2 regions of the Polaromonas sp. P5_D5 genome follow, and region 2 is predicted to be linked to the other one. Evidence: riboswitches for the same ligand, from Rfam matches in the RefSeq annotation. Region 2 holds a riboswitch; the other holds the start of a gene.

Region 1 (15,673 bases), on a different contig from region 2:
AGTGGGTTCGCCGACTTGTTCGTCAGCGTGATGGTCATGCGGACAATGGTTCCCTCGGCAAACGTGCTGGCGCCGGGAGAGGACTGGGCAAACGCCTTCGTTGCAGCGAGCACGGGCGGGTTGGTGCCTACGCTGGTGGAGTTGGAAGCACCCCCGTTGCAAGTGGCGCCGCCGTTGTAGCAAACCCCACCGGCAGCGATGACGTTGTTCGAGGTGGCCACCGCAACAGTGGACGCCATGGCCCACATGGTGATGGTGCAGGCACCCGGTACGCTGACACTGGTGCGGGCCGGGACGGTGTCAATGGTAAAGACCGGCGCATTGCTGCCCAGTGCGCTCGCAGAGTTGACGTTGCCGCAGCCCGCGCTGACAGTCGGCGTGTAATTCAAGCCGTTGATCGTGCCGGTGAGGAATGTCTGGCCGTTGGTGAAGTTGTCCGTCACCGATACGGTATTGATCGCACCAGCGCCGAAGTTTTGCACGGTGATCTGGTACTGGATCGGGTTGCCCGGCGCCACAGGTGTCGTGGGTTGTACCGATTTGAGAACACGGAGGTCGTCGGCAACCAGGATGGTGGCCGATACCGCCTGGCTCTTGATGGCGGGATCGCCCACATCCACGGCGCCTTGGGGGATGCTGTTGGTGTAGGTCACCGGCACGCCGTTCACCTGAACAGCTGCGGTGAAGTTCACTGTCACCGTGCAGCTGCCATTGGCGGGAATGGTCCCGCCGGTCAGCCTGACGCCTTTGTTGCTGTTGATCGCGGCAGCGGCGCCGCCCGCACAGCTGGTCACCGCCGATGTGACGTTTAACCCTTTTGTCGGGTCGACGCCACCAATCCCGTCGATCGGCGTGTCATCAAAGGTGGTGACAGTCAGTGGCGTATTGCCGCTATTGCTCAAGGTGAGGGTAAGAAAGCCCGTGGCACCGCTTGAAAGGGAGGTGCTGGGCGTAAAGCCCTTGGACACACCGAGCGGAGACCGGACCGTCACGCTGGCCTGCGCATTGGCCTGGGCGGGCAGTCCAAGCACATTGGTGAAGTCGGTGCTCCGGTTGATGATGTTGTTCTGGGCACCGGTCGAGAACTGGCCGTTGGTCTGGTTCGCCTCCACATTCACAACGAAGGTGCAACTCCCGTTTGCCGGCAGATCTCCGGTGCCGGTCACACTGGTTGCGCCCGCTGCCGGTGCGGGATTGAAGGCCGGTACCGGACCGCTGGTGCAGGTTGCATTCGCGCCGGGCGTTGCCGCGACCTTCATGATGGCGCTGCCACCGAGCTGGGGAAAGTTATCGGTGATGCTGAACCCGGAAATTGCCACCGGGTTCGGGTTGACCAGCGTGATGGTCAGAGGTGTCGAAGCGCCTCCCAGTACCAGCGTCGAGCTGGTGAATGCCTTCGAAATTTGCGGTTGCTGCAGCGCCCGCACCGTAAAGGTCTGCGACACGTCTCCAACGTTGCTTCCGCCGGTACTGGTGACCGCGCCATTGAGGATTTGATACGCATAGGAGGTTGCGTTGCCGGTCGAGGTGCCGACCGTCACCGGAATATCGATGACACACTGGCCGTCAATCCCGCCGGCGGCGGCAGGTATGGTACCGCCAGCCAGGGCAAGCGCCTGAGTTCCCGGGTTGGCGGTCAAAGCCCCACCGCAACCATTTATGGCCGCAGACGCAACGCTGAGGCCGTTGGGCAGAAGGCCAGGCAGGCTGTTGCTGAAGTCCACGTTGGTGGCGGGCACCGGATCGCTGTTGGACAAGGTAATCCGCAAGGTTGCCGTCTCGCCGGGATACATCCCCTGTGCCGGAATGATCGCGGTCACCGAAGCCGTCAAGGCTTGGGCCGCAACGGGCATCAATCCAATGGCCAATCCGAGAGCCGCAGCACGAAGCAAGGAGCCGGCAGAGGCTTTCGCCAGAAATTTCGAGGACAACATAGGCAGTTCGACTCTTTGAATGCTTGGGAACCGTGCCGGTAGGCAGTCCGCAGGAGCACCGAGTCAACGCTGGCAGAGGACGTACAGCGTTCACTCGGCATGTCTCATGTCAGACAACATACAGGTAACAAACAGTACGAAGATTAACTATGTTGCGATTTTTCTAATACTAAATTTACTACTTTGTTAGTCTGAAGTGACAGAAGTGGAACTTTTTAACAACCCTATTAGTTGTATATGTTTCCTTATGTAATTTTTCGTTGTGCCGATGCAAACCAAGTGGACATTTTTGGCAGCAGGCGGAAATACCCGAAGAAACCGCTGTTGAGCCAGGCGTGACTGCGGCTTTTGTGAACGGAATCCCTCACAACGGACAGAGGGCGGTATCTACGGCCCATGCAGCTCCCGCAAGCGGGAATGGCCAATAGCACCCGTGCGACACGCGCCGTACATGCACCGGCTGTCGAACGCAGACAGGTTGCCTGCGGCAAGGACTGCGCCTTTGAGGTTCGTCAGCCCTGATGCTTTTTCCTTTTGGATGGGTGTCGCCAGACCCTGGAACGGCCACTAAATCCGGACTTCGGGAGTCCGACCTTCACACAGCGCAGGTCAACCTTCTCGCTGAGCTTTCAAGGGATTTTTTTTGCGCGCTGACGTTGGGGCCGGCGCGTCTTCCACCAGCGCGCAAGGTGCACCCTCAAGTCCTGATGCGGATGGGTGATGCGCCGGATCGCGCCGGCATAATCCAGCGCCAACCCGGGTGTCCACGCGATCGATTCGGCACGCACCCGAACGCTTCCGGCCAGCCACATGTCGGGGTGAAAGGCCAGGCGCAGCAGGGTTCGCCAGAAAGGTTTGTCGGCAAATACACCTTCCATCGCGGCGTCGATAGCCTCGGTCACGACCACCGAGCAGTTGCGGTGCGTCAGGTTATAGGTGTCGTCCTGACGGTACGCTTCCCAGAATGACTGCAGGTGGCCGCGGTTAAACAGGCGAAAGCGGATGCGAAAGGTTGAAGGGCGCGTCGCACCGGCTTCCTGCTCATAAGAAGGAAGCCACATGCCTGGATGGTCATTGCTTTGTGTGGCGCGCACCTGGTCGACAAGATTGCGCTGCGTGATGGTCAGGCGCACGCGTGGATGGTGGCTGATATACAGCTGCGGCCCGCACTCCAGCGCGACATGGCCGGTAGTAACGCTGCCCTTGCGGGAGAGGGCCGCGATGTACCGGTCGACCAGCGGAAGCCGGATGCGTTCTTCGCTTTGATCCACGGCGGTCCAGATGTGAACCACCATCTGTTCGCCGGACATGCTGGCACCTGCGGGCGGGGGGGATAGCGGCGTACTGGCACCCATCTCCCTTTTCCTTTTATAGAGCTCGATGGCCGCAAGCCGTGACCCCGGCGGCAAGCGTTGCAGGCGCCAGGCGCCGCGCATCACGACGTAGCCGCCCGCCATCAGTGCAAGGCCGGTGCAAAAAGACACGTTCATCGCGGAAGGCAGGGGCCAGTCGGTCACCAGCAATATCGCCATGACCAGATAACCCCAACCGATGATGTTGGAGATGCGCCAGTTCGGATACCGGATCAAAAGACTTGACGCAATGCGGACCAGTCCATTGAAGGTAAATGCGGCGGCGAAAAGAACGCCTGCAGCAATCGAATTGTCCCAGGGGAAGTCCAGCAGCAGACAGGCAAACACCACCATGGCCGCGCCGCGCAACATTTCAAAGCGCCGCCGCGCACGCGTGTGTGTGGTGCCTATCACCAGTTCCACCAGGCCTTGCAACAGCAACACGGCGCCGAACACCCAGCCGGCCATGTCGGTCACACCATCGACCAGGTCTATCAGCACCACGACACCCAGCAACACCGCGAGCAGGCCCGCCACCAGAAAGATCTTCCAGCGCTTCACGAGCGCATCGCCGCCAAAAAGGGTTAGTGCAAGTCTGAACATGTTGGTACGGTGGCCGCCGGGGCCGTGCCACGCGTCAAGGGAATGCGTAGCTCGCAGCGCCCAAGCTTCACTTCAAAGAGGGGAAATCAACCACGTAGCCATTCATGGGCAGGGTGGCGCGCTGAATGGCCTGCTGCTGCGGCAATGCCGTCCACACCACTTTGCCCTGATCGGTCACGTCCGTAGCAACCCCCCTGGCCGTAAACGCGTCGATCACGTAGGGCACCCCTTGCGATGACAAGGGGCCGATGCCGTCCGACACATGGAAATGCAGGTGCGGTGCAGTGGTGTTGCCGGAATTTCCCAGCAGCGCCAGCACCTGGCCGCGCTTGACGCGGTCGCCGACACCCACCTTCAGCGAGCCCGGCTGCAGATGTGCATAAAACGCGTAGTAGCCACGTCCCAGGTCCAGGATCACATGGTTGCCCGTCACGTTTTGCATGGTCGTGTCGGGCGGCAAGGCGTTAGGCACCCGCTCAGGCAGCCCGTCGAGCACGGAAACCACTTTGGCATCCGCTACGGCAATCGCTTTTTGCCCATAGGTCGGCCAGTTTTCGTTCTTGTTGCTGTCGCCGTTGCTTTGCTGCGAGTTCGCGTCTATCTTGATCCAGTCGATTGCAAACCGCTGGCTGACGTAGAGAACGCCGTTCACCGGGATGCCGGCACGCCGGTGCGGAACCTCCCTGCAGCAGCCATTGAACGCAACCCAGCCGGAGCCCTCAAGCGGAGGGCCGATCAACGGCGCGGGCCGAGTGCTGACAGACACGGTGCCACCGGTTTGCGACGTCTGGACAAGGCCTTCACTCGCAGGTTTGACGGCGGCCGTGAGCCTGACTTCAGGTGCGGAGGTCACCACGCGATGCGACAGGGCTTTGGGGAGAGCCTGGCCGGCCTCCAGCACTACGTCAATCCAGAACAAACCGGCCTGTGCCGCGCCGATGCTGTCACCGCCCGCGCCGTCCAGCAACGAAAAAGTGCCGGCAACATCCGCCCCGGCGACGGTGGTCAACACCTTGCCGGAAGCGGCATCCAATACCTCCAGCGATACCAGCTTGACCGGCGCGGCCCGCGCATTGGTGACCTGCAGCTCGTAGTCGATGTGCACACGCCCATCAGCGCCGCGAAAAGGCACGGGGCGTGAGGCGGCGCTCAGCAGTACGGGTGTGTTCTGGTCGTGCGCACCGGCAAATTCCAGGTTGTTCAGTCCGGGTTTGGGTCCTGCCGCGAAGGCGTGCAGACTTCCGGCAAGTACCAGCACGGCCACAAAAAAACGACGCATGCGATCCTCCTTGTGATGGCGGGGCCATCATAGCGCCAAGCATCGCACCGTCGAAGCATAAGAGGGAGCGTGCCGCGCGAAGGAATCCCGCGCGGCATCAGAAGGGAGACTCAACGGGTCAAGCGCCCACACAAGCAGGCGCACTAAAGCTTGCGCGCCTTCCGGTCTCTGACTAGATCAGCGGTTGCTGTAGCCGGGAGACTGCTGCTGCGTGACCACGGGGGCCGGCGGCGGTTTGGGGCCGTAACTGGCGCCGTCCTGGGTCCGCAAGGTCGCCCCTTCCACCGTCACGCGGCTGCCAACACTGGGAGCTTGGGCAACTTCTACCAGGCGGTGAGAACCGTCTTCCATGCGCACGCCGACCTGGTAAACCGTTTCCTTGCGAACATGCCCTTCGATGGCGTTGCCAGCGAAACCGCCACCCACCGCACCCAGGATGGTGGCTGCCGTACGCCCACCACCATGGCCGACCTGGTTACCGAGCACGGCGCCCAGCACGCCACCCGCCACAGCACCTACGCCAGGGCCGGCCGGCTTGGTGGAGCGCTCAACCGGCGTCACCGATTCCACCGCGCCGCACACATGGCACACAGGCGCCGGTGCTACGGCGACCGGTGCAGGATAAGGAGCCGGCGCGGGCGAAATACCCGCATAACTCGGGGCGGGTGCCGGTTTTGGTGTCGGCTTGACCACTTTCTTGGTCGGCACGGGCGCGGGCTTGGCGGGTGCGGCAACCGGCTTTTCAGCCATGTCGTCCGCCGCATTGCTGGCCGCGGCCATGGGCGGCGCCACTAGCGGCGCGGCTTGCGGTGCTGCGAGTGCCACCGGCGTCGCCGTGACCGGGTTGCGCATCTGGTAAATCATGGTGCCGCCCATGGCCAGAACGGCCACTCCCAGTATGCCGACGGCGGCCCACAAGGGCTTGCTGGCCGACGGGGCCTGCTGGCCCGGCTGAAGAGTTTCGGTGGATGTGTTCATGGCAATTCCCTCTGGTGAAATCAATCGGTCCCGTGGCGGGAGTTCATCTATGGTTGTTCAACGTTTCCCATGCCGCGAAGGTAAACACGCTTTGGCAGGCGGCTGTGTATTTATGTAAACGCAGGTTATTTTCCGGCAAAGTCGCCGTAAACGCGAATTGCAACGGTAACGCGGCCTGTTGTTCCTGGAGACGCCCACAGAATCCAGCGAAGCGGTCCGCGGAAGGCGGCGCACAACGCCAAGAGGGTTTTCGGTGGAAGTGAATCCCGTATCACTCCCATTTGCCCCAATGACATCGACCTTAACGTGGCCGGGCAGCGGCCTCAACATCGGTAAGGGAAACTATTGTCTCGTCGCCGTACTTTTCTGCAAGCATTGTCTCTACTTCTTCATAGCTATGTGCGTAGAACGTTTCATGCACGCCCGGCTCGTCTGAATTCTTCTTCCACACGATCGCAAGGTACTCTTTAAGCTGCTTGTCCATCTGCCACCTCATTTTTTAAGGCATGTACCACTATTGCAAAAGCCGCCGATCGTGGCGCCTGATCCCTGCAGCAGCGCTTCGAGTTTCATTAGTGGCTCTTAAAGATTCGGTGCCAGCAGGCGCTGCAACTCGCCGGCCTTCAGGCCGCGCCGCTTGGCCAGGTCCTGCAGCTGGTCGTCGCCGATCTTGCCGACGTTGAAGTAGGCGCTTTGCGGGTGGCTCAGATAAAAGCCGCTCACACTGGCCGCCGGTGTCATGGCCAGGCTTTCGGTCAGCGCCATGCCGACCTCTTCGGCCTTGAGCAACTCGAACATTTCTTTCTTGACGCTGTGGTCCGGGCAGGCCGGATAACCTGGCGCCGGGCGTATGCCCTGGTATTTTTCGGCGATCAAGGCTTCGCTGTCCAGTGACTCGGCCGGCACATAGCCCCACAAATCCTTGCGTACGCGCTGGTGCAGGCTTTCGGCAAACGCTTCGGCCAGGCGGTCAGCCAGCGCCTTGAGCATGATGGACGAATAATCGTCGTGGTCATCCAGGAAGTACTTTTCCTTTTTCTCGGCGCCAATGCCTGCCGTGACGGCAAAAAGACCGATGTAGTCCGGAATTTTTGAGATGTTTTTGCCCGCAGCGCCCGCATATTCAGCGCGAGCAGCTATCAATTCAGGAGCAAGTACCTTGGGTGCGACAAAATCAGCCAGGCAACGGCTGGGGCGCATCACGCCGTCAATTGCGGTTTTTTCGGTTTGCTGGCGCAGGCCGTACCAGGTCATGGCCACTTCGCTGCGCGACTCGTCGGTGTAGATCTCGATGTCGTCGCCCACGCTGTTGGCGGGGTACAGCGCCATCACGCCGTTGGCGGTGAGCCAGCGGCCTTCGATCAGGCGCTTGAGCATGCGCTGCGCGTCGGCGTACACGCGCACAGCCTCGGTGCCCACCACCTCGTCTTTCAAAATGGCCGGGAAGGCTCCGGCCAGGTCCCAGGTCTGGAAGAAAGGACCCCAGTCGATGTACTGGGCCAGCTCCGACAGGTCGAAGTTCTTGAACACGCGGCGGCCAATGAACTTGGGCACGGGCGGTGTGTAGTGGGCCCAGTCCATTGACGTGGGATTGGCGCGGGCCTTGGCCAGCGGCCACATCGGTACCTGCTTTTTGTTGGCGTGCTGGGTGCGTACCTTGTCGTAGTCGGTATACAGCTCTTCGATGTATCTGGCGGCCTGGTCGGACAGCAGGCTTTGCGCCACGCTCACGCTTCGTGACGCATCGGGCACATACACCACCGGGCCTTCGTAGTGCGGGGAGATCTTGACGGCCGTGTGCACGCGGCTGGTGGTGGCGCCGCCTATCAGCAGCGGAATCTTCTTGATGCGGAAATGATCGTCCTTTTGCATCTCGGCGGCCACATACTGCATTTCTTCCAGGCTGGGGGTGATGAGACCCGACAGCCCGACGATGTCGGCGCCTTCAACCTTGGCGCGCGCCAATATTTCATGGCAGGGCACCATCACGCCCATGTTGACGACTTCAAAGTTGTTGCACTGCAAGACCACCGTCACGATGTTCTTGCCAATGTCGTGCACATCACCCTTGACCGTGGCGATGATGATCTTGCCTTTGGTCTTGACGTCACCGCCGGCGGCTTCGAGCAGCAGCTTTTCGGCTTCGATGTAGGGCAGCAGGTGCGCCACGGCCTGCTTCATCACACGGGCGCTTTTGACGACCTGGGGCAAAAACATCTTGCCCTGGCCGAACAGGTCACCGACGATGTTCATGCCGTCCATCAGCGGGCCTTCGATGACGTGCAGCGGCCGGCCGCCCTCCGCAAGGATCTCCTGGTAGACCTCTTCGGTGTCAGTCACGATGTGCTCGTTCATGCCGTGGACCAGCGCATGCGACAGGCGCTGGCGCACCGGCAGGGCACGCCATTCATTCTTCTTGCTGTCGTCCTTGGCGCCGCTCCTGGCAGTCTCGGCCACTTCAATCAGGCGTTCGCTGGGCGTGAGCTCAGGCTCGCCCGGCTTGTAGACCGGTGTGCGGTTGAGCACCACGTCTTCGACGCGCTCGCGCAGCACAGGGTCCAGGTCGTCGTACACGCCGACCATGCCGGCGTTGACGATGCCCATGTCCATGCCCGCCTGGATCGCGTGGTACAGGAACACGGTGTGGATGGCTTCACGCACCGGGTCGTTGCCGCGAAAGCTGAAGGACACGTTGGACACGCCGCCAGAGACCTTGGCGCCCGGCAGGTTCTGCTTGATCCAGCGCGTGGCGTTGATGAAATCGACCGCGTAGTTGTTGTGCTCTTCGATGCCGGTGGCGATCGCGAAAATGTTCGGGTCGAAGATGATGTCTTCGGGCGGAAAGTCCAGCTCGTCGACCAGCACGCGGTAGGCGCGCTCGCAGATTTCGACTTTGCGCTCATAGGTGTCGGCCTGGCCTTTTTCATCAAAAGCCATCACCACCGCTGCCGCGCCGTAGCGCTTGAGCAGCTTGGCCTGCTGCTTGAAGGGCTCCAGACCCTCTTTCATCGAGATCGAGTTGACGATTCCCTTGCCCTGGATGCAGCGCAGGCCGGCTTCGATGACGCTCCACTTGGAGCTGTCGATCATGATGGGCACACGCGCGATGTCGGGCTCACTGGCGATCAGGTTCAGGAAGCGCACCATGGCGGCCTGGCTGTCCAGCATGGCCTCGTCCATGTTGATATCGATGATCTGGGCGCCGTTTTCGACCTGCTGGCGGGCCACGGCCAGCGCCTGCTCGTATTCACCGTTGAGGATCATGCGGGCGAAGGCCTTGGAGCCGGTGACGTTGGTGCGTTCGCCAATATTGACAAACAGCGTGCCCGCGCCGATGGCGACCGGCTCCAGGCCGGACAGCTTCATGGGGGGAACATTGGGTAAAGATTCAGTTTCAGACACGGACTCACCTTGAGGCAAAGGTGAGCGTCGTTGCCGCAGGGGCCGCCGGAAGCCGCCGCCTGTAACCCAAGCCTGACGAACGCTTGTGTTCGCTGCAACGCTCCTTGGGTTACCATCATTTTAAGGGCTGAACGCCGCCCGCGCCATATCCTTGCACCAATGGCAAGAGATACCAACAAAAGTCCAGGGGATAGCCGGAGCCACCATGTTTGAAAACCTGTTCGGCAGAAAACAGCGGGGAACGCCCGATGCGCCCGAGTCCATGCGTCCCAAAGACCGCATGCGGGCCATTGAGGGCTCCAGCACGGCCGAGCTTGCCGCCAGGCTGCTGATTGCACCAACCGCCCTGATGCAGCTCACGCCCGAAGAGGCTTTCACTGTCGTCAGCTACATGACGCCGCGCAGGATTTCCGAGGGAACGACCTTCATCCGCGAAGGCGACAAGAGCGATACCGGTTATATGGTGCTGCTGCTCGAAGGCGAAGTCACTGTCGAAAGCATTGTGGTCAGCCGCCGCACGCCGGTCACCATCACGGTGCTGGGCCCCGGCAGCCTGATCGGCGAAATGGGCCTGGTCGACGGCCAGGCGCGGCTGGCGTCATGCACTGCCAGCAGCGACGTGAGCTGCGCCGTGCTGTCGCGCGCAGCGCTTGAAAAAATGGGGGAAGAGCAACCGGTGACTGCGGCCAAACTGATGTTTGCCGTTTCGCTGCGCATCGCCGAACGGCTGCGCGACACCAGCGAAAAACTCAAGATGTACAGCCAGCTGGTACAAGCCATGCAGCAGGAAATCGACCGGCTGATGCCGGGCTGATTTCCGTCTGGCAGAAAAGCGGGGAAGGCGCCAGGCTAGCCGCCCTTTCCGCCCTTTCCGCCCTTTCGATTTAGTCGAGCTTGATTTTGGCGACCTTGATCAGGCGTCCATAATCGGCGTGCTCTTTCATCACCATGTAGGCAAAGTCGGCAGAGCTCATGGGGCTGGGGGTCGCGCTCATGCGTGCAAACTTTTCTGCGGTATCGGGCGTGTTGAGCGCGTCGGCGAATGCCCTCTGCAGCTGGTCTGCCGTGGCTTTGGGGAGGTTGGCCGGGCCAAAGATGCCGAACCAGGTGCTGATGTGAAAGCCGGGCAACACGTCATTGATGGTCGGAATTTCCGTGAAGCTGCTGGAGCGGTTGATGGTGGTCACGCCAAAAGCGACCAGCTTGCCCGACTTGATGTTGGCGCTGGCAGAGGCCAGGTTGTCGAACATCAGGTCGGTCTGGCCGGACAGCAGGCCAGCCTGCGCCTGGGCCGAGCCGCTGGAAGGCAGGTGCACCACGCTGATCTTGGCCAGGCTTTTAAACAGCTCGCCCGCGAGGTGGCCGGCGCTTCCATTGCCGCCGGAGGCATAGTTCAGCCGGCCGGGATTCTTGCGTGCGTAGGCAATCAGGTCCTTGGTGTCCTTGATTTTCAGCCGCCTGGCCGTCTCGGCATTCATGACCAGCACGTTCGGCACCCGCGCCACCAACGTGATGGGCGTGAAGTCCTTCAATGCGTCGTAGGGCATGTTCGGGTAGAGCCATGGGTTGATGGCATGGGTGGCCACCGCCCCCATCACCAGCGTATGGCCGTCTGCAGGCGCCTTGGCGACGAGGGCCGCACCCACGTTTCCGCCGGACCCCGGCCGGTTGTCAACCGTGACTTCGGTTTTGAGCAGGGGACGCAGCTTCTCGGCCAGGATGCGCGCAGCGTTGTCCAGCGGGCCGCCGGCTGGATAGGGCACGACGATCGTCACCGGTTTTTGGGGCGACAGTTGTGCATGGCCTGCGAAAGCCGTCATCGCCAACGTGAATGCCGCTGCGGCCTTGATGAATAAACCCACCTTCATGATTTCCTTGGTTGTGTTGTGTTGCGTTGTTTTGCCGAACCATCAACGCTGCAGGGCGCAGCGCCGGAGAATGAAAACAGGGTTCGGCAAAGGGGCCTGACTATAGCCGCGAAATATGACTTTTCGGGACATCGCCGGGCACGTCATCTCATATGCATACTTATTAAGTACACGCGCATCAGAGAACCGGCTTTTTCGGCCACCCGACGGCATCACCCGGAAGTGATACGGGGCAGCGCTGCCCTCAGGCGGCCTCTTTGTAGAAGGCGCCGCGCTGCAGGGAGCGGCTGGCGACCGGCGCAACCGCATGGGCGATGGCACCTATGTGATCCGGAGTGGTGCCGCAGCAACCGCCCACGATGTTGACAAGGCCTTCCTCGGCAAACTCGCGCAGCAGGCGGGACGTCACGTCGGGTGTTTCGTCAAAGCCGGTGTCGCTCATGGGGTTGGGCAGGCCGGCATTGGGGTAGCAGCTGATGAAGGTGTCGCCGGCCACGCGGGCCAGCTCCTGGATGTAGGGGCGCATCAGGGTGGCGCCCAGTGCGCAGTTGAGGCCGACTGCCAGTGGTGCGGCATGGCGCACACTGTGCCAGAAGGCCGTCACGGTTTGCCCGCTCAGGATGCGGCCCGAAGCGTCGGTCACGGTGCCGCTGATGATCAGGGGCAGGCGCTCGCCGGAGTTGTCGAAGTATTCGTCAATGGCAAACAGCGCCGCCTTGGCATTGAGCGTGTCGAAGATGGTCTCGACCAGCAGCACGTCGCTGCCGCCCTTGACCAGCGCCTCCGTCTGTTCGTAATAGGCCTTGCGCAACTCCTCGAAGCTGGTGTTGCGCGCGCCCGGATCGTTCACGTCGGGGCTGATGCTGGCCGTCTTCGGCGTGGGGCCGAGGGCGCCGACGACAAAACGCGGCTTGTCGGGTGTTGAAAACTTGTCGCACGCGGCACGGGCGATGCGGGCCGACTCGTAATTCATCTCGACGGCCAGGTCGGCCATGTCGTAGTCGGCCTGCGCCACGGTAGTCGCGCCGAAGGTATTGGTTTCAATCATGTCGGCGCCCGCAGCCAGGTAGCCCTCATGGATGTCCTGGATCACGTCGGGGCGCGTCAGGCTCAACAACTCGTTGTTGCCCTTCACGTCCTTGTGGAAGTCCTTGAAGCGTTCGCCGCGGTACTGGGCCTCGTTGAGCTTGAAGCGCTGGATCATGGTGCCCATCGCACCGTCGAGGATGGCGATACGCTGTTCCAGGATGGCCGGCAGTTGTTGGCCGCGTGTGTAGATGATTGGCTTCATGGCCTCGATTTTAAGGCGCGGCAGCTTTTTCAGCAGACTTCGATGGGTTCTCTTCAACCAGCAGGGGCTGCGGAACCGGCTTTGCCGGGCCGCAGGCGCAGCGCCCCCTTGGGGGGCAGCGCATTACACGAAGTGAAAAGCGTGGGGCGTTAGACGACAATAGGGGTATTGCCCTGAACATGAAAAACTTTCAACCCAAAGAAGCCTGGACCTGGTTGCAGGCGCATCCCGACGCGCTGTTCGTGGACGTGCGCATGGAGATCGAGTCGCTGTATGTGGGCCGCCCACCGGGCGTGGTCAACGTACCGTGGTACGAATACCCCGACCTGCAGCCGGACCCGCAAAAGTTCGCCGACGCCGTGGCGCGCGAGGCCGCCGGCAAGGCGCAGCCGGTGCTGCTGATCTGCCGCTCCGGCAAACGCACGCTGGACGCCGGCAAGGCACTGGAAGCAGCCGGCTTCTCTGATGTGCAGCATGTGGTGCACGGCTTTGAAGGTGAGCTCGACGAACAGTTCCAGCGCTCCACCCTTTCCGGCTGGCGCTTTGACGGCCTGCCCTGGGAGCAGATGTAGCCGGTTTTCCCCGCTATTTATGTATCAAACAGGCCTCCAGCCCTTATGGATCTTGCGCAAGCAGCTCCTATTTTCATAGCGCTCATTTTCACCACTCCGACTTTCCGGCTTAACACCTTGTCTTCACTGCCCATTTCTGCGCCTTTGCCGACACCCCTGGACGTGCTCAGCCGGGTTTTTGGCTACGACAGCTTCCGCGGCCCGCAGGAGGCCATCGTGGACCATGTAGTTCGCGGCGGCGATGCCCTGGTACTGATGCCCACCGGCGGAGGCAAATCACTGTGCTACCAGATCCCGGCCATCGTGCGGCAAAACGCCGGCCACGGGGTCACGGTGGTGATCTCGCCGCTGATTGCGCTGATGCATGACCAGGTGGGCGCCCTGCATGAGGCCGGCGTGTCCGCCGCATTTTTAAACTCGACACAAAGCTTTGAAGAAAGCAGCCAGCTTGAAAAGCAATTGCTGCGCAACGAGCTGACGCTGCTTTACGCCGCGCCCGAGCGCATCAACACCCCGCGCATGAAAGGCCTGCTCGGCTCCCTGCATGAACGCGGCCTGCTCAGCCTGTTTGCGATTGACGAAGCGCATTGCGTGAGCCAGTGGGGTCACGACTTCCGGCCCGAATACCGGTCATTGAGCCTGCTGCACGAAACCTTCCCGAACGTGCCGCGTATCGCGCTGACGGCGACCGCGGATGCGCTGACACGGCAGGACATGATCGAGCGGCTCAAGCTGGAAGACGCATGCGCATTCGTCAGCAGCTTTGACCGGCCGAACATCCGCTACACCATCGTCGAAAAAACCGACGCCACGCGCCAGCTGCTGCGATTCATTGAAAGCGAACATGCCGGAGAAGCCGGCATTGTGTATTGCCAGTCACGCAAACGCGTGGAGGAAATTGCCGAGGCCCTGCAGGACGCCGGCCTCAAGGCCATGGCCTACCACGCGGGTCTGGACAGTGCCCTGCGCCAGCAGCGGCAAGACCGCTTCCTGCGCGAGGAAGGCACAGTGATGGTCGCAACGATTGCCTTCGGCATGGGCATCGACAAACCTGACGTGCGTTTTGTCGCGCACCTGGACATGCCGAAAAACATCGAAGGCTATTACCAGGAAACAGGCCGTGCCGGCCGCGACGGCCTCCCCGCCAACGCCTGGATGACGTACGGCCTGCAGGACGTGGTGAACCAGCGCCGCATGATAGACACCAGCGAAGCCGCCAGCGAAGAGTTCAAGCAGGTCATGCGCGGCAAGCTCGATGCCTTGTTGACGCTGGCTGAAGACACGCGTTGCCGGCGTGTCAGCCTGCTGCATTACTTCGGCGAAGACAGTCAGCCTTGCGGTAACTGCGACAACTGCCTGCAGCCGCCGGTGGTATGGGACGCGACCGAAGCCGCACGCAAGATGCTCAGTTGCATTTACCGCGTGCAGCAGGCCAGCGGCATCAGCTTTGGTGCAGGCCACCTGATGGACATCCTGCGCGGCAAGGCGACCGAAAAAGTATTGCAGTACGGCCACGACAAGCTCAGCACCTTCGGCATTGGCGCCGACCTGTCCGAAGTGCAGTGGCGTGGCGTGTTACGCCAATTGATCGCCAAGGGCATGGTGCGGGTCGACCCCGATGCGTTCAACACGTTGCAGCTGTTGCCTGATGCACGCCAGGTGCTCAAAGGCGAAGTCAGCGTGATGCTGCGCGAGCAGTCGGCCGGCGCCGGTGAACGGCGCAAAGGCAGTTCCAAAAAAGGCACCAAAACCTCCGCCAAAGGCATGGCCGAAGCCTCGCTCAATGCCGGTGCACTGGAGCGCCTGGCCCGCCTGAAAGCCTGGCGCGCCGAAGTCGCCCGCGAACACAACCTGCCGGCCTTCGTGATCTTTCATGATGCAACCTTGCGTGCCATTGCGGAACGCGCGCCGCAAGGCATTGCCGATCTCGAAGGCATCAGTGGTATCGGCGTCAAAAAACTCGAGGCCTACGGGGCCGAAGTGCTGCGCGTCTGCGCCGGGGCGGATTAGGCCCTCGCTTCCGATGGCCGATTCCCGTGCGGTGCCGGCAGCCCGGCCGCTTAAGTTGCGCCAGACGTATTGCGGATTTCGACGCTGTCTATGGCAGCCCGCGCAGGGCGCTGCGGTGTCAACAACCCGCGTACCAGGCCAGCGGCGTTAAAGCACCACGACACGACCGAGAACACGGCTTTGGTGGCGCTGCGTTTTCGCCATGCCATCAACAGGACGGGTGCTGCTGCAATGCCGGAGAAGGCTCCGATGCGCGCTGTCCACGGCATGGGAACCACCAGAACGGCAAGCAACACTGCCCACCACGCAAGCACGGCGACATACAGCCGCAACTCGCGCACCCGCGTTAGCACCAGCCCCAGGTGCGACTCACCCCAGGCCGCG
Region 2 (15,673 bases):
GTGCTGATAGACAAGCTTGGGTTAGCTAAGCCTAATTAAGCACACCCCTATCGGACTCACTGCGTGTAGCCCTTTTCCCCTTGCAGGGGACGGCGCCTGCGGCCCGGCAAAGCCGGTTCCGCGGCCCCACTGATTTGGGCTCAGCGTCCAGTTTCGTGGATACCAGCCAGCACGAACACTTCGCCGGCCAGTTGTTCGGCCAAGGCCGGCTCAACGCCGGCGCCAAAAATCAAACGGTAGATGATGGGGGCCATCATGTGGTCCAGCACCTGCTGTACGGTGGGTGTGGCGTCGCCGCGGGCCTGGGCGCGTTTGACCAGAACCGTGGCTTCGTTGCGGCGGTTTTTCAGGCAATTGGTTTCTTCTGATCCCGCCAGCGCGGCAGCGGCCTTCAGCAGTGAGGCATTGCCTGGCTTGTTGAGGTGGTTGATCAGTTCCTTGGCCCAGGCCGTGAGTTCGGCTTTCAGGTCGCCCGTCTCAGGCAGGGGGCGGTTCGGGTCCAGCCGCTGCTGGGCGGTTTCGCCGAGCAGGCCGTTCACGTCGCCCCAGCGCCGGTAAATGCTGGAAGCACTCACGCCGGCGCGCTCGGCCACGGCCGGCACGGTGACTTTGTCGCGGCCCTCCTGGGCAATCAGTTCTTCCAGCGCCTTGCGCACCACGATTTGCACCTGGGCGCTGCGTCCGCCGGGGCGTTTGTTCTGGGGCGTTTGGAGGGTGCTCATCAGGGCGAATTCTAGCCTAAAAGCAACGATGTTTGCGTTAATTTTTGAACGGGTATAGAATTTGCAAACGCGAATAAATTAGCTTTAAGAAAGTTGAGCGTTCCCCATGGCTACCCCTGCTGCTCCCGCCGATCCCTCATTGCAACCATCCCGCCCGACGGCGGCCCACTGGCAACTGCCGCCCGCAGCCGCCTTCCCCCTGCTGGCGATCCTGTTGTTCGCGTTCTTCGTGGCGGGCAGTGCGCCGTCGCCGCTGTTCGTCGTCTTCCAGCAGCAGTGGGGTTTTTCCCCTGCGCTGCTGACGGTGGCGTTTGCGATTTACGCGATTGCGCTGCTGGCCTCGCTGCTGGTGGCTGGCTCACTGTCTGACCACATCGGCCGGCGGCCTGTGGTGTTTACCGCCTTGCTGCTGCAGGCCGGCGCGATGCTGACTTTTTTGCTGGCCGGGAGCATCAACGGCATCATTGCTGCGCGCATCGTGCAGGGCATCGCCACCGGCATGGTCGGCGGCGCGCTGACGGCGGCGGTGGTGGAGGCCGCCCCCGCTGCGCAAAAACGCCTGGGCGCGATGATCGGCAGCGTCTCGCCGCTGGCGGGCTTGGCCGTGGGCGCGCTGCTCACCGGTATCGCCGTCAAGTTCACCTTGCACCCGGTGCCGCTGGTGTTTGGCGTGCTGGTCGCCATCTGCGTGGTGGGTGCGGTGGCCACGCTGTTCCTGCCCGAAAGCGTCACGCCGCGCCCCGGCGCGCTGGCTTCGCTGGTGCCGCGCATCTCGGTGCCGGTGCAGGCGCGCGCCGAATTTGTGCGCGGCGTGCCGACAATGCTGGCGGTGTGGTCGCTTGCGGGCCTGTACCTGTCGCTGGTGCCTTCCGTGCTGCAGCAAATCTTTGGCATCCACGACGGCATCGTTAACGGCCTGGCCATTGCGGCCTTCTTCGGCCTGGGCGCTGCTTCGCCGACTTTGTTGAGGCGCTTTTCGCCCGTGCGCATGAGCGCCATCGGCATGAGCTTGCTTGCCGTGGGTGCAGGTCTGGTGGTCCTGTCGCTGGCCACCCGTTCCGTGGCGCTGTTTTTCGCGGGGACGGCGCTAGCCGGTTTCGGCGGCGGCTCGGCTTTCTCCGCGCAGGTGCAGACGCTGGCGCCGATGGCACAGCCGCACCAGCGGGCGGAGTTGTTTTCTGCGCTGTACGCCATCAGCTACCTGGCCTTCAGCGTGCCCGCCATGCTGGCAGGCCGCTTGATCGCACCGTTGGGCCTGCCCGCTACGGTAGAGGGTTATGCCGCGCTGGTTCTGGCGGTAGCGGCTCTCGGCGCCTGGTTGCGCTGGGGCTCAGTGCGCCGCCAATATAGCTAACCCCTGCTGACGCTCACTTCGTGTAGCGTCCCTTCCCCTTCAGGGGACGGTGCCTGCGGCCGGGCAAAGCCCGATCCGCGGCACCCGCTGAGGTAACGCGGGGCAGCCGCGGTTGTTAATCCAGTAAAGCGCGCGCCATTTCGGTGAAACCTGCGCCGCGCTCGCCCTGGGTGACATAGCGCGGCAGGTGCGCCAGCTGCGGCACAAAGCGCGCGATGTTGGCCACACCCACGCTGTTGGCAAAGGTCTTGAACATCAGCTGGTCGTTGGTCGAATCGCCCACATAGACCCATTGATCCATCTCGGCGTCCAGGTCGCGCTGCCAGAGCTGCCGGACGATCCAGCGCGCGCCTTCGAGCTTGTTGTGGCTGCCATACCAGCCGTTGATGTGGATGCTGCTGACGGTGGCGTGCATGCCCTCGCTTTTCATCAGTGCCACCACCGCCGCGATTTGCGCGTCGCTCAGTTGCACAAACTCACTGTGATCGATGGCGATGTCGGTTTCACGGCCCGGCGAGTCGGTGGCGCGGGTGACGCCCGGCATCTCGCGCTCGATGCGCGCCAGCACGGCCCGCATGCGGGCGAAGTTGGCAGCGCGTGTCGCGGAATCCTGTTGGTATATTTTTGATAGCTGATTGCGCAAGACTGGTGCGGCTTGCGGGGCTTTTTTGTCTAAAACCTGCGCCGGCAGCAGCGCCACCGCACCGTTCTCCGCCACGATGGCATCGACCGGCCAGCTTGCCGCGAAGGGCTCACTCCAGCCTACGGKCCGCCCGGTGATGGCTACCACCTTGAGCCCGGCGGCATTCAACGCACCCAAAGCCTCCAGCGCATCGGCGGTGATCGCTCCCTCGGTGGTCAGTGTGTCGTCGATGTCGGTGAAGACGCCGGTGATCTGTGCGCGCTCGGTGAGCGCCCAGGATGTGAGGTCCTTCATCGTTGCTTTCTCAGTATCTCGATGCCCATCAGAACGGCAATGCCTGTGATCAACAAGCCCGCGATCCCCTGGATCCAATCGTTGAACCACAGTTCCCCGGGCTCGAGCACCGCTTCGGAGGCATTTTCGGGATCGTAGCGCACGGCCACCGTGTCGCCTTTCTTGAACGCAGCCTCGAATAGCTCGGACTCTTCCTTCGAAAGGCAGCTGTCCGCCGCGCGCACACGTTGGCCGGTGAAGGTTCGGCCCTGCACCTTGTAGCTATAGGTGGCAAGCTGCTCATAGCAACTGGCTCGCTTGTCGGACGTGGCCTTTACGCTGGACGAAAGTATTTGCGCGCTGCCTGTTTCCCAATCGAGGGTTTGCAAGGCCCGGTATGCCTTTGATGCGAAGCTGGCGCTCATTCCCGCACCCATGATCAGGAACAAGGCACAGTAGACGGGCGCCAGACGGGGGTACATCAGGCCGCCCCGAAACCTGGATGCCCTACGGAAGAGGGGCGAAAGTGGCGGGCTGCGGACTCTTGCATGGTGAAATTCTCGCATGGTGTGGGCCCCCACGGTCGCTCACTGCGTGTAGCTCCCTGCCCCCTCGAGGGGGCCGCCCGCCTGCGGCCCGGCAAAGCCGAAAAATTGGCACACCCCTATCGGGCTCACTGCGTGTAGCCCTTTTCCCCTTGCAGGGGACTGAGCCTGCGGCCCGGCAAAGCCGGTTCCGCGGCCCATGCGGGTTGAAGCGTTCTTTGGGCGCGATCGGTGATGGCGTATTTCACCAGCGGGGGCCGAGGGTCCGGCTTCGCCGGCCCCAGGCGCCGCCCCCTTGAGGGGGGAGCAGGCTACACGAAGTGAGCCTGAACGGGGGAGTTCGGTATAATCGTGGCTTCCTGAGGAGCGTTGCAAGCCACACCATGTGGACCAGGCTCAGGACTTCATTGCAACCACGCTCACCCGCAAGTGCTCTCTCAAGCCGGGTGAATGACTGAATTCCCCCGCTGTTTCGAAAGCGCCTTGCCCGTGGCGATTTTGCCCAGTTGACGTTTGAATTTGGAGAACCGTATGAGCGCCGTCCTGAAACCTTCCACCGACTACACCATTGCCGATATTTCGCTTGCCGCCTGGGGCCGCAAGGAACTGAACATCGCGCAAACCGAAATGCCCGGCCTGATGGCCATCCGCGAAGAATTCGCGAAGGCGCAGCCGCTGAAGGGCGCGCGCATCACCGGTTCGCTGCACATGACGATCCAGACCGGCGTGCTGATCGAAACCCTGCAAGCCCTGGGCGCTGAAGTGCGCTGGGCTTCGTGCAATATTTTCTCGACACAAGACCACGCCGCCGCCGCGATTGCCGCCGCCGGCACGCCGGTGTTCGCCATCAAAGGCGAGACCCTGGCCGACTACTGGGACTACACCCACAAGATCTTCGAATTCAGCGGCGCCAAGGGCACGCCTGAAGAAGGTCCCAACATGATCCTGGACGACGGCGGCGACGCGACGCTGCTGATGCACCTGGGCACCAAGGCCGAAAAAGACGCGAGCCTCATTTCCAAGCCCGGCAGCGAAGAAGAAATCTGCCTGTTCAATTCGATCAAGGCCAAGCTGGCGCAAGACCCGACCTGGTACAGCCGCCGCCTGAAAAACATCATCGGCGTGACTGAAGAAACCACCACCGGCGTGTTGCGTTTGAATGAAATGTCGGCCAAGGGCACGCTGGCCCTGCGCGCCATCAACGTGAACGATTCCGTCACCAAGAGCAAGTTCGACAACCTGTACGGCTGCCGCGAATCCCTGGTTGACGCGATCAAGCGCGCCACCGACGTGATGGTCGCCGGCAAGGTCGCACTCGTGGCCGGTTACGGCGACGTGGGCAAGGGCTCCGCACAAGCCTTGCGCGCACTGAGCGCCCAGGTGTGGGTGACCGAGATCGACCCCATCAACGCCCTGCAGGCCGCGATGGAAGGTTACAAGGTCGTGACCATGGAATACGCTGCCGACAAGGCTGACATTTTTGTGTCCGCCACCGGCAACAAGAACGTCATCACCTATGAGCACATGGCGAAGATGAAAGACCAGGCCATCGTCTGCAACATCGGCCATTTCGACAACGAGATCGACGTCGCATCGCTCGAAAAATGCACCTGGGAAGAGATCAAGCCGCAAGTCGACCACGTGATCTTCCCGGACGGCAAGCGCATCATCCTGCTGGCCAAGGGCCGCCTGGTCAACCTCGGTTGCGGCACCGGCCACCCGAGCTTCGTGATGTCGTCGAGCTTTGCGAACCAGACCATCGCGCAGATCGAGCTCTTCACCAAGAAAGATGCGTACGAAGTGGGCAAGGTTTATGTGTTGCCCAAGCATCTTGACGAAAAGGTTGCCCGTTTGCACCTGAAGAAGGTTGGCGCTGTGCTGACTGAACTGAGCGACGAGCAGGCTGCGTACATCGGTGTCTCTAAAGCCGGCCCGTACAAGGCCAACACCTATCGCTACTGATTTTTCCTGGCTACTGCGCGACCCGATAGCGGCGTTGCGGGTCCCGATCAGGCAATCCTCATGCACCTCAAGTGCATTCCGGTTGCCTGACGCCCGCGCCTTGCTCTCGGGCCGCTCGCTACGCCCTTAAGGCTGTTGCTGGAATACCGGAAGACACTACATGCGCGCTGACCTATTCCTCGTCGAACACGGCCATGCCGCCACCCGCTCGCAGGCCCAGCGCCTGATCGCTTCGGGGGTGCAGTGGCGTCCTGAAGCCGACGCTGCCTGGAAGAAGGTCGCCAAGAACGGCGACGAGATTCCGCCCGGCGCTGAGCTGCAGTTGCTGGACACCACCGAAGCCAAGTACATCTCGCGCGGCGGGCTCAAGCTCGAAGGCGCGCTGAAAGCTACCGGCCTGAAGGTGGATGGCTTGCGCTGCCTTGACGTGGGCCAGTCCACCGGCGGCTTTACCGACTGCCTGCTGCAGCATGGCGCATTGCAGGTGGTGGGCGTCGATGTGGGCCACGGCCAGCTGCACGCCAGCCTGCGTGAAGACCCGCGTGTGGTTTGCGTCGAGGGCCTCAATGCCCGTTCCATGACCGCGGCCGACCTGGTGGCCGGCCATGCGGGCGACAGCGGCGACATGGATTTTCCGGATGACTTCGATGGCGATGGGGATGACGCCGACCTGGATGAAGCGAGCCCAGCCGCAGAAGCCAACTTCGACTTCCTGACGGGTGATTTGTCCTTCATCTCGCTCACGCTGGTGTTGCCCGCCGTGGTTCGCCTGCTCAAGCCGGGCGGCGACCTGCTCATGCTGGTCAAGCCGCAGTTTGAATTGCAGCCCGGCCAGATCGGCAAGGGCGGCATCGTGCGTGACCCGGCGCATTTCGAGTTTGTCGAAAAGCGCTTGCGCGATGCCTGCGCAGCGCTGGGACTGGAAGTGAAAGCCTGGCTGGCGTCGCCGATTGAAGGCGGCGACGGCAACCGCGAATTTTTTATCCAGGCTGTCAAGGGCCAGGACGTGGCGGGCGAAGACCAGCCACTGCCGGCCGCACCGCAGCGCAAGATTGCCAAGCGCGTGCCACGCAGCGAAATGCGCGCCTCCCGCGCGCCGCACGAAGACTCCGAACTTGCGCATGCCGGCCAGCCTGGCCCTGCGCGTGGCAAGCGGCGTGACAGCAAAACCGACACGACAAATAACGACGAGTGAGATCCGTGATGAGCCTGAATCTTCCCCTCAGTTTTGAATTCTTCCCGCCCAAGACACCTGAAGGCGCCGAGAAGCTGCGTGTGGCGCGCCAGGCGCTCTATGCGCACAAGCCCGAGTTTTGCTCGGTGACGTTTGGCGCGGGTGGTTCCACGCAAGACGGCACTTTCGGCACGGTGAACGAAATCCTGGCCGAAGGCGTGGCGGCGGCCTGCCATTTCTCGTGCGTGGGCGCCACCAAGGCCACGGTGCGCCAGCAGCTCACCACCTTGCAAATCATGGGTGTGAAACGCCTGGTCGCCCTGCGCGGTGACCTGCCCAGCGGCTACGGCGCGGGCGGTGAGTTCCACTACGCCAGCGACCTGGTGGCCTTCATCCGCGCTGAAACCGGCGACACTTTCCACATCGAAGTGGCCGCTTACCCGGAAATCCATCCCCAGGCCAGATCGGCCGATGCCGACTTGCAGGCCTTTGTGCAAAAGGTCAAGGCCGGCGCCAACTCGGCCATCACACAGTATTTTTTCAACGCCGACGCCTACTACCGTTTTGTCGACGACGCGCAGGCTCTGGGTGTGGACGTGCCCATTGTGCCCGGCATCATGCCCATCACCAGCTCTACGCAACTCATGCGCTTTTCCGATGCCTGCGGCGCCGAGATTCCGCGCTGGATCCGCCTGCGCCTGCAGGGCTTTGGCGACGACACCGCGTCCATCAAGAGCTTCGGCCTGGACGTAATCACCGGCCTGTGCGAGCAGCTCTACGCCGCAGGCGTGCCCGGCATTCATTTCTACACGATGAACCAGGCCGCAGCGACGACCGAAATCATCGGGCGACTGCAGCGCGCCTGAGGCTACACGCCATGCAGCAGGGTGCACGCCGGTCTGCCGTCACCCTCAGTGCTGCGGTGCTGCTGGCCTTGCTGGCCGCATGCACCACGCCGCCACCCAACAAGCCATCCACCGTGCCGGGTGCTGCTGCACCGGCGCCGCGTCCTTCACGTCCCGCCACCGATGCATCGCCCGCTCCCAGCGATAGAACCGACGAGGTGCCGCCTTCCGCCGCTGCACCCAGGCCGTCGCTGCTGGCCGGCGAAGTGCCCCGCGAATTCCAGCGCGGCCAGGCTTCCTGGTACGGCCCGCGTTTTAACGGCCGGCGCACCGCCAGCGGAGAACGCTTTGACATGCAGGAGTTCACCGCTGCGCACCGCACGCTGCCTTTTGGCACCATGGTGCGTGTGCACAGCCTGGTCAACGGCCGTGATGTGGACGTCCGCATCACCGACCGCGGACCCTACAGCGGCAACCGCATCATCGACCTGAGCCGCGCCGCGGCGGAAGAGCTCGGCATGTTGGGCATGGGGCTGAAGGAAGTTGTGCTGCTGGTGCCGGAGTCCACACCGGAGGTCGCGACGACACCCGCGCCTGCGGTCCGGAAGCGCCCGCCTGCAAGGCGGCGCCCAGCGGCGCCGCGTACGCCGCGCTGAATCGCCCCGCTGACGAGGCGCGCTCGCTCAATTCACAAAAGTCACGTCGTCCCTGGCCTGCGGCGGGATCTTGATGGCCAGCGCCTTGACGGGCCCGCTGGTCACCAGCGTGCCGCCGTGTGCCGTGCCTTTGGGAATGATGATCAGCGTGCCCGGCTTGAACTCCTTGCGCTCGCCGCCCAGCCACATGGCACCGCTGCCTTCGATGATGTACTGGATCTCGTCGGTTTTCGGGTGAATGTGTTTGGCCACATTGCCGGACTGAATGCCGATGGTGGCGTTGTCGGTGATGACCAGCCCTTTCGCATTCATTTCAGGGTTTGGGGTGCCGGGAATGTCGCCGTGCTTGAGCGCCGCAAGGTCAATCATCGCCGGCGCCAGGGGCACGGCCTGCGCATGCGCATCGGGCAGGGCGTGCTGGGCCAGCGGCGACAGCGCAATCCCGGCCACAAAGGCAACGGTGACGGAAAAGCCGAGGACGGTGGTGGTGTGGCGCATGGAATCCTTTTTGTGGGGTGTTGTGTATGGGCGGGCCAGTATGCCCATGTTGCGACGGGCTTGCCAATAGCGGTGACCCGACCCGGCAACCGGTCGTTTCGTTTCAGCGCAAATCCCGCTGGCACAGCTTGGGTTGTATGTTGGGGTGCTATATATTTGATAGCTTATTGCGCTTGTCTGTATTGGCCTGAAGGCTGTTTTCATGCTGAAAATAGCCTTGAAACCGGCGAAAAACAGCTTTAGCTCGCACATGAACGTTTGCGGGGCCGCTTTTGACGCTGTTTTGGGGCTTTTTCACGCATGAGATTGGCCTCTAGCCCAATAGATACAAGCGCAAGCAGCTACGAATTCGATAGCAACCTGCCGGCACAAACTGGTGTCGGGTCAGGTCAGCGTTCGACGGCTACACCCGATTTCACCCGGCTGCACACAAGGTCAATCCAGCCGCCAGCGCAAACTGCTTCAATTTATTAGAATTTCAGTAATTCCTGAAAATTCAATAAACCAAAGAGGCCCCGCGCCATGAACCTTGCCCCCTTAACCCAGCGATTTGTCCTCCATTTCGGTGAAATGGGCAGCCGTTGGGGCATTAACCGGACTGTTGGGCAGATTTATGCCTTGCTGTACGTCTCGCCACGGGCCCTGAATGCCGACGAAATCGGCGAGGCGCTGGCGTTTTCGCGCTCCAACGTCAGCATGGGGCTGAAGGAATTGCAGTCGTGGAACCTGGTGCGGCTGCAGCACCTGCCGAACGACAGGCGCGAGTATTTCAGTGCGCCGGAAGACGTCTGGGCCATCTTCCGCACACTGGCCGAGGAACGCCGCAAGCGCGAGATTGACCCGACGCTTTCCATGCTGCGCGATGCGCTGATGGAACACCCGGCCAACCAGGACGACATTCACGCCCAGGCGCGCATGAAGCAGATGCACGATTTGATCGAGCTGATGACGGGCTGGCTGGCCGATGTGCAGAAGATGGACTCGGCCACGCTGATGAGCCTGATGAAGATGGGCGCCAAGGTGCAGAAGCTGCTGGAGGTCAAAGACAAGGTCGCCAGCAGCATGAAGGCCGGTTTGACAGGCCGCACCGCATCCAGCAAAGTGGCGGCGAAGCCTTCCGGCGAGCTTCCCGGCCCAGCAGCAGCTGCTGCCAACCTTCCCGACGAAAACAGGAGTTGATGATGGACGGTTTAGACGCATTCCTGTTGGCCCGCATCCAGTTCGCGGCCAACATCACCTTCCACATTCTGTTTCCCACCATCAGCATTTCGCTGGGCTGGGTGCTGCTGTACTTCAAGCTGCGCTTCGTGAAAACCAAAGCGCAATACTGGATGGACGCCTACCAGTTCTGGGTGAAAATTTTCGCGCTGACCTTTGCCCTCGGTGTGGTCAGCGGCATCACCATGAGCTTCCAGTTCGGCACCAACTGGCCGGGCTACATGCAGAAAGTGGGCAACATCGCCGGGCCGCTGCTGGCCTACGAAGTGCTGACGGCCTTCTTTCTGGAGGCCACCATGCTGGGCGTGATGCTGTTTGCGCGTGAACGCGTGAGCGAAACCATGCACACCATCGCCACGCTGCTGGTGGCGGGCGGCACCACGCTGTCGGCTTTCTGGATATTGGCGCTCAACTCCTGGATGCAGACGCCGGCGGGTTTTGAAATGATCAACGGCCAGGCGCATGTGACGAGCTGGTTCGAGGTGATCTTCAACCCGTCCTTTCCTTACCGCCTCACGCACATGCTGCTGGCGTCGGGGCTGACGGTGGCATTTCTGGTGGCGGGTGTTTCGGCCTACCGCTGGCTGCGCAACGATCGCGGGGCAGAAGTCATGGCCGGCCTGAAGACGGGCATCTACATGGCTGCGATGCTGATTCCGCTGCAGATCGTCGCGGGCGATCAGCACGGCCTGAACACGATGGAACACCAGCCGGCCAAGCTGGCCGCCATGGAAGGCATCTGGAAGACCGAAAAAGGCGTGCCCGCGATTCTGTTCGCATTGCCGGACGAAAAGGCCAAGGCCAACCACTACGAAATCGCAATTCCCAAGCTGGCCTCGCTCTACCTCACGCACAGCCTGGACGGCGAGGTCAAGGGCTTGAACGAGTTCGAGGGAAAACATCCGCCGGTTGCGCCGGTGTTCTGGGCGTTTCGCATCATGGTAGGCGTGGGCATGCTGATGTTGGCCGTGAGCTGGGCCAGTGTGTTGCAACTGGCCCCATGGAAGAAGGACCCGGCGCGCACGCTCACGGTGTGGCATGCCCGCGTGCTGGTCGCCATGACATTCGCCGGCTGGATTGCGCTCATCGCCGGCTGGTATGTGACCGAAATCGGCCGGCAGCCCTGGCTGGTGACGGGTGTGCTGACGGCGGCTGAGGCGGCTTCAAAAGTGCCGGCGCCGCGCATCGCGTTGACGCTGACGCTCTACCTCGCGCTGTATGCGGTGCTGCTGGTGTCTTATGTGTCGGTGGTCTTCTACCTCGCGCGGCACAGGAAACATGCGGACAAACCGTTCGGCGATGACAGCACCGCCGGTGCGACCGAGAAGGACCTCAACGTTGTGAACTACCCCGAAAAAGAAGGAGCTCCCCATGCTTGACCTTGCCCCTGACCTGACGCAAGCCGCCGGCTGGATGCCCATCGTCTTCCTGGTGGTGATGGGCCTGGCCATGCTGGCCTATGTGATTCTTGACGGCTACGACCTGGGCGTGGGCGTGTTGATGCGCACCGCCGGCGATGACGACAAGGACACCATGATCGCCAGCATCGGCCCCTTCTGGGATGCCAACGAAACCTGGCTGGTGCTGGGCGTAGGCATCTTGCTCACGGTGTTTCCGTTGGCGCATGGCGTCATCCTGGGTGCGCTGTATTTGCCTGTGGCGTTCATGCTCATCGGCCTCACGCTGCGCGGTGTGGCCTTTGACTTCCGCGTGAAGGCGCGCGCCAGCCACAAGCCGCTGTGGAACCGCATGTTCTACACCGGCTCGCTGCTGGCAAGCTGGTCACAAGGTTACATGCTGGGCTCGCTGATCACCGGTTTTGCGGCGACCTGGTGGACCATCGTCTTCAACGCGGTCATCGGCGCGGCGCTGGTCGCGGCGTATTGCCTGCTCGGCGCCGGCTGGCTCATCATCAAATCCGAAGGCGAATTGCAACTGCAAGCCGTGCGCTGGGCCAGGCGCAGCCTCCTGTTCACCGTGATCGGTATCGGCGCCATCTCGGTGGCCACACCGCTGGTGAGCCAGAGCATTTTCGACAAATGGTTTTCGTTTCCGAACATCGTGCTGCTGCTGCCAATCCCGGCGGCCACGGCGGTACTGTTTGGCGTGATTTTCCGCAGCCTGCAGCGCCTGCCGGTGCGGCTGGCACAAGGCAATGAATACGGCGCATGGGTACCTTTTGGTGCGACGGTGGGCGTGTTTTTGCTGGCCTTCTACGGCCTGGCTTACAGCCTCTTCCCGTGGCTGGTGATCGACAAGCTGACGATCTGGCAGTCGGCCAGCGCGCCCGAGGCCATGGGCGTGATCCTGGCCGGCGCAGCGGTGGTGCTGCCGATGATCATCGGCTACACCGTGTTCGCTTACCGTGTGTTCTGGGGCAAGAGCACTGCATTGAAGTACTAGCCCCACGGTCGCTCACTGCGTGTAGCTCCCTGCCCCCAAGGGGCCGCTGCGCCTGCGGCCCGGCAAAGCCGAAAAATGGGCACACCCCTATCGGGCTCACTGCGTGTAGCCCTTTTCCCCTTGCAGGGGACAGTGCCTGCGGCCCGGCAAAGCCGGTTCCGCGGCCCCTGCTGAGTTAAAGAGTTCTTTGGGCATTACCAGTGGGGGCCGAGGGTCCGGCTTTGCCGGCCCCAGGCGCCGCCCCCTGAAAGGGGGGAACGGGCTACACGAAGTGAGCCTGGACGGGGGTTACAAACTGATCTCAGGCGCGGGCGCGATGGATTCGAGTTCGAGCAGAAAGGCTTCGGCTGATTCGTAGCGGTGCTCGGGGCTTTTGGCCATCAGCTTGTTGACGACGCCTTGCAATTCCGCATGCACTTCGGGAAGTGCGGGGGTATCGGCATTCAGGTGTTTGGCCAGCAGCAGCTCGAGCGATTCGGCAACGTAGGGCCGGCGGTTGGCCAGCATTTCGAACAGCATCACACCCAGGCTGTAGAGGTCGGACTGCGCCGTCACTTTGCGACCGGTGGCCTGCTCGGGGCTCATGTAGTAGGGCGTTCCCACGACGTCGCCGTGGTGGGTTTGGGTCAGGCCCATGCTGGGGGCCTGCAGCATGGATTTGGCGATGCCGAAGTCGGCCAGCGCCACGCTGCCGTCGGCGCGCAGCATGACGTTTTCAGGCTTGATGTCGCGGTGGACAATGCCGTGCGCATGGATGGCCGACAGCGCCTGGGCGACCTCGCGCGCCACCGTCAGCGCCTGCGAGCGGGCCAGGTCGGGCCCGAACAGGCTGCGCAGGTCACCGCGTTCGAAGTACTCCATCGCGATGTAGGCGTGCTCGTCGGTGAATCCCTGGTCGTAGATCTTGATCACGTGCGGATGGTCGATCTTGCAGAGCAGGGCGTATTCCTGGATGAAGCGCACCAGGTGTTCCGAGGCTTCCTTGCCCCGAGAGTCCAGCACTTTGAGCACGATCGGCAGGCCGTCGGATTCACGTTCGCTCAGGTAGACCTCGGTCATGCCGCCGGCGCCGATCTTGCGCGTGATGCGGTAGCCTTTGAGGCGTACCGCCTCGCTGCTGGCGTCAAAGCGCAGGTCTTTCAGCGCCGAGAGCTTGGCGTCCAGCGCGCCCTTGACCGCGCGTGCGGTGATGTCCGAATTGGCGCGCACGGCGTCGCTGATCTCGCTGGCGCGCTCGGTCAGGCTGGCCATGCCATGGATCTTGTCGTCCATGGTGGTGATGAGGCCTGTGACCTCGGCCACATCGATGGCGAGGTTGCGCCCGGGCAGCGAGAGCGAGGTGTGGATGCCGGTCTGGATGCCGGTGCCGGCTTCGCCGAGCGTCTGCTCGCTGGCCATCACTGTCCAGCCCTTTTCTTCGGTGGCGTCTTCCAGCCGCGAGGCCAGGGTTACGGTTTCGCCCACGGGCGTGAGTTCCTTGGTCTGCTGCGTGCCGAGCTGGCACAGCGTGACGGCGCCGCTGTGGATGCCGATGCCCATGGCAAACGGCGGCAGCGCGCGGCCGCCGAAGCGCTGCTCCAGCCAGTCGCGGAATTCGTGCGTGGCCAGTGCCATGGCAAGGGCTGCAGAAATAGCGCGGCGCGGGGCCGGCAGCGGCGAACCGGTGAGGGTGTCGACAAACACCGCCATCAGCCCATCGCCGACAAACTTGATGTGCCGACCACTGTTTTTCAGTACCGGTTCGGAGATACGTTCAAAATATTCGGTGAGCAGTTGCGACACTTCCGCAGCATTGAGTTTTTCAGCCAGCGAGGTGAAATTGCGGATGCTGGCCACCAGCACAGTGGCATTGGCCAGTTCTTCGGTTTGCGCGCTGGCCGGAATATCAACCGGTACGCTGTCGGGACGGCTGCCGCTGATGCGGCTGGCAAAAGCTGCACGCAGGCGTTCTTCGCCGGCGGCAACACCCGAGTCGATGGCTTCACGCACCCGTGCTTTTTTCTTCAGCTGTGCATTGACGGCGTCGAGCAGTTCTGCGCGGCTGAAGGGTTTTGACAAATAATCGTCGGCGCCGGCCGTCATGCCGCGGCGCATGCTCTCGCGGTCGTCCAGCGCGGTCAGCAACATGAAGGGGGTGTTGACCAGCAGCGGGTCGGCGCGCACGGCTGCCAGCAGTTCAAAGCCGTTCATGCCGGGCATGCCGACGTCGGAGACGATCAGGTCGGGGCGGCTTGCGCGGGCCTGCTCCAGGCCTTGCCGGCCATCTGCGGCCGCGGCCGTTTCAAAACCTTCAAGTTTGAGCAGCCGCACGATGTTGCTGCGGATGGCGTCGTCGTCCTCAACGATCAGGATCAGGGTCATGGGGTTCCTTGAGAAATGGGCAGGCTGATCGTGAACTGTGTGCCCGTTCCCGGCATGCTTGCCACCTCGATTTTGCCGTGATGCAGGTCAACGGCGTGTTTGACAATGGCCAGGCCCAGTCCGGAACCCTGGCGGTTGCCTACATTGGAGCCGCGGTGAAAGCTCTCGAACAGGCGCGGCAGGTCCGAGGGCGGAATGCCGATGCCTTCGTCACTGACGCGCAGGATCAGGTGGTCCCCGGACTCGTCCTGCCGGCGGTCCAGCGTGAGCACCACCACACTGCCGGCGGGCGAATATTTGCAGGCGTTGGCCAGCAGGTTGCTGGCAATGTGCCGGACCAGCCGTTCGTCGAGCATGACCAGCTGTGAAAAAGCGTCGTGGCCGATAGGGGCTTCAAATTCAATCGCATGCTGGCCGGCGTCGCTGGTGTGCATTTCGGTCACGAGCTTGCGGCACAGCGCCGCGATATCCAGCGGTTTCAGGTTGAGCTTGAGTTTGCCGGCGTCGGCCTGCCCGACGGTGAGCATGTCTTCAAGCATGCCCTGCATGCGTTTGACCGCGATCACCAGGTCGGCCATGATGTCCTGGCGCTCGCGGTGCGTGATTTTTTCGCCGTAGTGTTCGATCAACTCTGCGGACGACAGGATCGTGGCAAGCGGCGTGCGGAATTCATGCGAGGCCATCGACACAAAGCGCGTCTTGAGCTCACCCAGCTCGCGTTCGCGCGCCAGGGCCCGCCGGGCTTCTTCGTCGGCTACCTTGCGCCGGGTGATGTCCACGTAAGTCCACACCGAGCCTTCCTGCGGGCGGTTGCGGTCGAGCGCCGAGCCGTCAAGCTGAACCCAGATCAGCTCACCGCTTTTGCGGCGCATGCGCGTTTCCAGCGAGAACGATCCGGTTTGCGCGATCTGCGCGTAGGCGAGTTCGCCGGTACGTTCGAAATCCTCGTCACTGGGATAGTGAACGCGCGTCTCCTTGCCCAGCAGCTCGGCCGGGCTGTAGCCGAGCATGGCGGCCAG

What was found. A riboswitch is a leader RNA that binds a small molecule or an ion and turns the genes downstream of it on or off. The one in region 2 is predicted to bind S-adenosylhomocysteine.
Region 1: it holds a riboswitch for S-adenosylhomocysteine, as region 2 does, so the genes downstream of both, metH (methionine synthase) here and ahcY (adenosylhomocysteinase) in region 2, are expected to answer to the same signal.

What each region holds. Positions count from the first base shown of each region.
Region 1 covers NZ_JBFUMJ010000004.1:99,107-114,779, forward strand. The annotation lists gene ACXJKE_RS16880 (beta strand repeat-containing protein) at 1-1,934, opposite strand, end outside; gene ACXJKE_RS16885 (HdeD family acid-resistance protein) at 2,564-3,889, opposite strand; gene ACXJKE_RS16890 (M23 family metallopeptidase) at 3,957-5,168, opposite strand; gene ACXJKE_RS16895 (glycine zipper 2TM domain-containing protein) at 5,346-6,146, opposite strand; gene ACXJKE_RS16900 (hypothetical protein) at 6,448-6,630, opposite strand; gene metH (methionine synthase) at 6,729-9,548, opposite strand; S-adenosyl-L-homocysteine riboswitch at 9,564-9,660, opposite strand; gene ACXJKE_RS16910 (Crp/Fnr family transcriptional regulator) at 9,754-10,362, shown strand; gene ACXJKE_RS16915 (Bug family tripartite tricarboxylate transporter substrate binding protein) at 10,433-11,416, opposite strand; gene ACXJKE_RS16920 (homocysteine S-methyltransferase family protein) at 11,661-12,707, opposite strand; gene ACXJKE_RS16925 (rhodanese-like domain-containing protein) at 12,887-13,279, shown strand; gene recQ (DNA helicase RecQ) at 13,397-15,289, shown strand; gene ACXJKE_RS16935 (glycosyltransferase family 2 protein) at 15,340-15,673, opposite strand, start outside.
Region 2 covers NZ_JBFUMJ010000011.1:8,694-24,366, forward strand. The annotation lists gene ACXJKE_RS22845 (Bug family tripartite tricarboxylate transporter substrate binding protein) at 1-39, shown strand, start outside; gene ACXJKE_RS22850 (TetR/AcrR family transcriptional regulator) at 141-722, opposite strand; gene ACXJKE_RS22855 (MFS transporter) at 829-2,076, shown strand; gene ACXJKE_RS22860 (HAD-IIB family hydrolase) at 2,192-3,013, opposite strand; gene ACXJKE_RS22865 (DUF3592 domain-containing protein) at 3,010-3,417, opposite strand; S-adenosyl-L-homocysteine riboswitch at 3,893-3,965, shown strand; gene ahcY (adenosylhomocysteinase) at 4,069-5,499, shown strand; gene ACXJKE_RS22875 (TlyA family RNA methyltransferase) at 5,660-6,694, shown strand; gene metF (methylenetetrahydrofolate reductase [NAD(P)H]) at 6,703-7,539, shown strand; gene ACXJKE_RS22885 (septal ring lytic transglycosylase RlpA family protein) at 7,551-8,174, shown strand; gene ACXJKE_RS22890 (cupin domain-containing protein) at 8,202-8,672, opposite strand; gene ACXJKE_RS22895 (GbsR/MarR family transcriptional regulator) at 9,195-9,851, shown strand; gene ACXJKE_RS22900 (cytochrome ubiquinol oxidase subunit I) at 9,854-11,269, shown strand; gene ACXJKE_RS22905 (cytochrome d ubiquinol oxidase subunit II) at 11,262-12,293, shown strand; gene ACXJKE_RS22910 (protein kinase domain-containing protein) at 12,582-14,654, opposite strand; gene ACXJKE_RS22915 (PAS domain-containing sensor histidine kinase) at 14,651-15,673, opposite strand, start outside.